Regions from separate parts of the Pseudalkalibacillus sp. Hm43 genome, predicted to be linked through region 2. Evidence: riboswitches for the same ligand, from Rfam matches in the RefSeq annotation. Region 2 holds a riboswitch; the other holds the start of a gene.
What was found. A riboswitch is a leader RNA that binds a small molecule or an ion and turns the genes downstream of it on or off. The one in region 2 is predicted to bind FMN.

Region 1: linked by a shared signal. The riboswitch ahead of ribD (bifunctional diaminohydroxyphosphoribosylaminopyrimidine deaminase/5-amino-6-(5-phosphoribosylamino)uracil reductase RibD) and the one ahead of ACXQIQ_RS08450 (ECF transporter S component) in region 2 are both predicted to bind FMN.

What each region holds. Positions count from the first base shown of each region.
Region 1 is NZ_CM135129.1:302,212-305,338, reverse strand. It holds gene ribE (riboflavin synthase) at 1-52, opposite strand, end outside; gene ribD (bifunctional diaminohydroxyphosphoribosylaminopyrimidine deaminase/5-amino-6-(5-phosphoribosylamino)uracil reductase RibD) at 56-1,144, opposite strand; FMN riboswitch at 1,331-1,480, opposite strand; gene ACXQIQ_RS01595 (peptidylprolyl isomerase) at 1,860-2,294, opposite strand; gene lysA (diaminopimelate decarboxylase) at 2,379-3,127, opposite strand, start outside.
Region 2 is NZ_CM135129.1:1,592,038-1,595,164, reverse strand. It holds gene ACXQIQ_RS08465 (PhoX family protein) at 1-326, shown strand, start outside; gene tatA (twin-arginine translocase TatA/TatE family subunit) at 353-565, shown strand; gene tatC (twin-arginine translocase subunit TatC) at 639-1,382, shown strand; FMN riboswitch at 1,457-1,609, shown strand; gene ACXQIQ_RS08450 (ECF transporter S component) at 1,811-2,392, shown strand; gene ACXQIQ_RS08445 (DUF6454 family protein) at 2,602-3,127, shown strand, end outside.

The DNA.
Region 1 (3,127 bases), 1.3 Mb from region 2:
ATTCTTTCACTGATTGAATGGTTCCGATTTCTTCAATGATCCCAGTAAACATTCCTCATCCCTCCTTCAGCTCGGAAACGACCTTCAAATCATTCCCCACATGTTCAACTGAAATTATCTCTAGTTCGACAGCATCCTTCATCGTCTCAATTCCTGTTCCACCGATGACGGTCGGATTATGGATTCCACCGATCAATTTCGGTGCGATGTAAGTGATTATCTGTTGAAAACATCTTGCTTGGATAAAACTCGCATGTACGGATGCGCCGCCTTCCACGAAAATCGATGTGATCCCTTCTTTCGCTATCTTTTCCAGCAGAGAAGGGATTTCGATCGCTGGTTCATCGAGCTGGATGACTCGAACGGATGCTCTTTCAAGTTCAGCGATCCGAGCTTTTGGCGCACTGCTCCCAGCAATGATAAGCGTTTCCGCTTCTTGGTCATGTAAAAGCTTCGCATGAGCAGGAATCCGCAGGTTCGTATCCAAAACGATACGGATCGGATTTTTACCACCGAGGGGAATCCTTGTCGTGAGTTGTGGGTCGTCCTGGATGACCGTATTGACCCCGACCAGGATGGCATCATGCTCATGACGGTGTCGATGAACATCAAGACGCGCTTCTTCTCCTGTAATCCACTTGCTATCCCCTGAATTGGACGCTGTTTTTCCATCCAGGCTCGACGCAGCTTTCAAGGTGACATAAGGAAGCTTCGTTTTCATGAAATGGTTGAAGAATGGATTGAGAGCTACTGCTTTTTCTTCGAGCATTCCAACATGGACTTCGACCCCTGCTTCTTGCAAACGTTCGACACCTCTACCTGCCACGATCGGATTTGGATCCAAAGTCGCGATATAGATCGTCTTGATGCCTCGTTCGATGACGAGATCCGCACAAGGCGGTGTCCTGCCGTGGTGGCTGCACGGTTCCAGCGTAACGAACATGATAGCTCCGTCTGCTTTCGATCCAGCCATATTTAAGGCGTGGACTTCAGCATGTCCTTCACCCGCTTTAAGATGGGCTCCCAGTCCTACGACTTCACCATTTCGGACGACAACAGCACCTACCTTCGGATTCGGAGACGTCTGACCGGCTGTTTGCTTCGCCATATCCAATGCGAGCTGCATATATTGTTCTTGTATCATCTGATCTCCTCTTTCCTACTTGAAGGTGAAAAAACCCCCGAAAATGCATAAGCATCTTCGGGGGTTTAAAATCATGAACAAATAAACCTTTGTCTAACTGAACGAATGTTCAGACAATAGACGTAGGTAAACTGAGGGCATAGTGACTGCTGTTGTTTTACAGCAGAATATACCTTGTTCTTCTTATGAATCCTTCTCCCATCCAGACTATACTGTCGGCTTCGGAATTGCACCGAATCCACCGCTACAATAGACATTGCACCGGGTCACGGACTGAAAAGCACCGTTCGCTTTATCACCGCCGGTTGGGATTTTCACCCGACCCCGAAGGATATTTCAGTTGTATTCTCATGTTACTCTTTATTTCCCGCATTAGCAAGAGGAATGTCCTCCTCGCACGGTCGATGTGAAAAAAGAGAAGGTTGATGTAATATTCACGCATTTACGTTGAAAATGTTACGAAATTCGCTTTTGATCCATTCTATAGTGAACAATTATTGTATAAGTGGAGAATCACAAATCTTAGATGAGGATTTTAGACTTACTGAAATGCGTTTTATACGCAAATTAGGTCGGTGTTTCTCGAAAATGTGGGTCCATCTCTCGAAAATGCAGCTTTGTCTCCCGTAATAGGAAGGGACTGTCACCTAGACAGTCCCACAAAAGTGTTAAAAAGGACCGTTTCAGAATGAAACGATCCTCCTTTTGATGTTTATTATTCTTCCCAGACTTTGACTTCTTTCATCACGTCGCCGTTCTGAGTGCGCAATACGGAATCCATGCCTTCTGTCACTTGACCGAAAACGGTATGTACACCGTCTAAGTGCGGTTGACGCTCATGCACGATGAAGAATTGGCTTCCACCTGTGTTTTTACCAGCGTGTGCCATTGATAATGAACCAGGCTTATGCTGATGAGGGTTTCCTTCTGTTTCACAATCGATTGTGTAACCAGGTCCGCCAGTTCCAGTTCCTGTCGGGCATCCGCCTTGTGAAACGAAACCAGGGATGACACGGTGGAACGTCAAACCGTTGTAAAAACCTTCATTCGCTAATTTTTCAAAGTTCGCAACTGTATTCGGTGCTTCCTCAGGGAAGAAATCGATAAGTACTTTTTCTCCGTTTTCAAACTCGATACTACCTTTTTTCATGATTGGTTCCTCCTCTTTGACAAGTAGTTTTATTGTATGACTTTTTGGAGGAGAAGTAAAGGTAAGTGCCTTCCAATCATCGTTCTAAACGCTTGATACAGTGGCCTTTTTCAAAGGTCGATCCAAATGGACAAGATCCCGGTACGTTTCCCGTTCTACGACGAGCTGCACATCCCCTTCTTCTACAAAAACAACTGCCGGACGCGGAAGGCGATTGTAGTTGTTCGCCATCGAATATCCATATGCCCCCGTACAGAACATCGCAAGAATGTCCCCTTGAGACGTTTTCGGCAACTCGATGTCATGAGCAAGCATATCCCCAGATTCGCAACACTTCCCTGCAATTGAAACGACTTGAGCGTTTTTCTGCATCAAACGGTTGGCGATGACGGCTTCATATTTTGCCTGGTACAGGGCAGGTCGAAGATTATCCGTCATGCCTCCATCGACCGCTAGATAATTTCGCACGCCAGGGATTCTTTTTTCAGAACCAATTGAGTAGAGCGTCGTTCCCGCTTCACCTACAAGAGAACGCCCTGGTTCAATCCAGATTTCGGGCATCGAAAGTCCTCGAGCAGCCACCTGGTTTTCCACCTCACGAATCAAGACACCAACCATTTTTTCAATAGAAATCGCAGAATCCTCGGACGTGTATGGGATACCGAACCCTCCACCCAAATTGACAACGCGCGCTTCAAAGCCAAACGACTCTGACCATCTTTCCAACTGATCGAACACCTTCTGAACGGCCATCACGAACCCGTCCGCTTCGAAAATTTGGGAACCGATATGACAGTGGATCCCCATCACGGCGATGTAAGGAGAATTCAATC
Region 2 (3,127 bases):
TCGACCAGTACGGAACATTGTGGACGGTTACGGATATCTCGAGCAGCAAGTTGAACGATAAAGTCTGGAAACCGTTCAAGAATAACGGAATGTTTGCAATCCCAACGTCTGGTCCCCAAGAAGGGGAAGCATTCCAGTTCGCATCTGCGCCTATTCAAGCTGAATTGACTGGACCATCCTTCACTCCCGATGAAAAGACGTTGTTCTTATCCGTCCAACATCCAGGTGAAGAAACAGAAGACCTATCCAATCCGACAAGCACATGGCCACACCGAGCAGGAGAACGTATGCCACGACCTGCAGTCGTAGCAATCATCGGATTTTAATCGATAAAAAAGAGGAGGAATGAACGATGCCTTTCGGTCAAATTGGTATTCCTGGATTGATCTTGATTTTGATCATCGCATTGATCATCTTCGGACCATCTAAACTGCCTGAGCTCGGACGAGCAGCCGGCAGCACATTGAGAGAATTCAAAAATTCTACAAAAGATTTGATGTCTTCTGATGATGATGACGACGATAAAGCAGAGAAAAAAGCAACAGCTCAAAGCGAACAGAAATAATGGGATGGGGGTTGGCTTAATCGATGCGATTGAGTCAGCCTCTTTCTACTAAAGAAGAAAGGCGGTGAATGCTATGCGTGAAGTGGATGAAGAGTTGGAAGTCACAGAACATCTAGAAGAATTAAGAAAAAGAATCATCTGGACTTTGGTTGTGTTCATCCTATTCCTGGTTGGATCCTTCGTGTTTGTCGAGGAGATTTATGAATGGCTGATTCGGGAACTCGATCAAAAGCTCGTCATCCTTGGACCTTCAGATATCCTTTGGGTGTATTTCATGATCTCGGGGATTTGTGCGATTGCCATGACCATACCTTTTGCCGCATTTCAAATCTATCGTTATATTAAACCAGCGCTGAACTTGAAAGAACAGAAAGCAACGCTCTCCTATATTCCAGTATTATTTCTATTATTCTTGGTCGGCATATCGTTCGGTTATTTCATTGTCTTCCCGATGGTCCTTTCCTTCATGGAAGGTCTGTCAGCTAATCATTTCCAAGAAATGTACACAACAGAGAAGTATTTCCGATTCATGATGCAGATGACCCTTCCTTTCGGGTTGTTATTTGAATTACCTGTGGTCATTCTATTCTTGACGACCATCGGTATATTGAACCCGACCCATCTGATCAAAGCAAGGAAAGTCGCATATTTCGTTCTCGTTGTGGTCGCCGTTTCGGTTACGCCGCCGGATTTCATTTCTGACTTCCTTGTGACGATACCGTTACTGTTGTTGTATGAGATCAGTATATCTCTAGCTAAGATGGTCTATAAGAAAAAACAGAAGAAGGAAAGACCGGACCTGAAAAGTGTCAGTTGATGGGAAATAAGCATTCCTATTGCAGAATCAAGCCATTTAACGATATACTGTAATTGTAAATACAACAACATAAACACCATCTTCGGGGCAGGGTGAAATTCCCGACCGGCGGTAGATGAAGACCCCCTTCATGAGCCCGCGAGCTTTGTTCTTCTCAAACAGAAGAGCTTTGCTGATCTGGTTAAAGGCCAGAGCCGACAGTATAGTCTGGATGGGAGAAGATGTTTGCACGGTTTCTTTTAGTCACGTACGAGAAGAGGCTTAGTTTCTAATGGTCTAAAAACCTGTCATAGAAAGCGCAAATACTCCCTAAAGCTGCGAATAGCTTTAGGGATTTTTATGCCATAGAAAACAGGTGGATCTCATATGGGCGGAAGTGTGCAATGCATTGGAAGCAAGATGGCGTTTAGGAAAAGGAGAGGTTTCCTATGCAAAAAAAGGGGAGATTGTATCGCATGATTGCTGTCTCACTAATGAGCAGCATGGCGTACGTATTGATGCTCCTGGATTTTCCATTTCCAGGACTGCCGCCATTTCTTAAGATCGACTTGAGTGATGTACCGGCATTATTAAGCGGAATCGTCTTCGGACCGGTTGCAGGAATTACCGTCGAAGCGATCAAGAACATTCTGCATTACGGTGTGCAAGGTAGTATGACAGGGGTACCTGTCGGACAGTTCGCCAACTTCCTGGCGGGCAGCTTGTATATCGTCCCGGCTTCAATCTTGTTCCGTAAGTATCGCAGCAAGAAAGGTTTGACAATGGGATTGGTTGCAGGAACGTTTACAATGACGCTCGTGATGGCACTATTGAATTACGTGTTGATCCTGCCAGCGTACACATGGTTCCTGAATTATGATCCGATGACGTCTGAAATGATGACGCAGTTGATTCTAACAGGGATTACGCCATTCAACTTGATCAAGAGCACGATTGTCGCCGTATTGTTCGTGATGATCTACTACAAGTTGGCACCATACTTGAAACGGATGGAACAACTTGCTTCATAAAAAATTTAGATAATGAACCCCTTTTCCGATGAGAGAAGGGGTTTTTTACATGGGAATTGTTACATGTAGGATTACAGTTTCGTGTTAAAACTAAAGAGACATTTAATTCTTCGTAAATAGTCTAAAGAAGTGCAGGTTCCTCTTCCTAATGAGGGTGAAATTGTTTACGTTTAAAACGTTAACGTACATACCCACAAGGAGGAACGCACATGCGCGTAATCACAACCATTTTATCAGCCGCTTTACTGATTGGAACGGTATCGACGGTCGTTGCCACTGACAGCGATACGGAAGGTCTGACAAATGAATTCAAACAGCTGGAACGTAGTACAGAGTGGAACCAAGTCGAGGAGCTTGATTTGAATTTCAACGTCCATCACCCACAAGGGATGACGAAGATCGAGGATAAGTACTACATCTCATCGGTGGAGATCATTGAGAAGCCGAAGAAATATAATCAGCCGAAAGATGGATATGATCGAACAGCCGGTAAGGGAGTCGGGCATCTGTTTGTTGTAGATGAGCAAGGCCAATTGTTGAAGGATATCGAGCTGGGTGAAGGCGATATGTATCATCCAGGTGGAATTGATTTTGATGGTGAACACATTTGGGTACCCGTTGCGGAATACCGGCCACATAGCCAATCCATCATGTACAAGGTGGATCCGGAGTCTAACGAAGTGAATGAAGTATTTGAGGTGGACGACCACATCGGCGGTGTCGTGAGCGATGAAG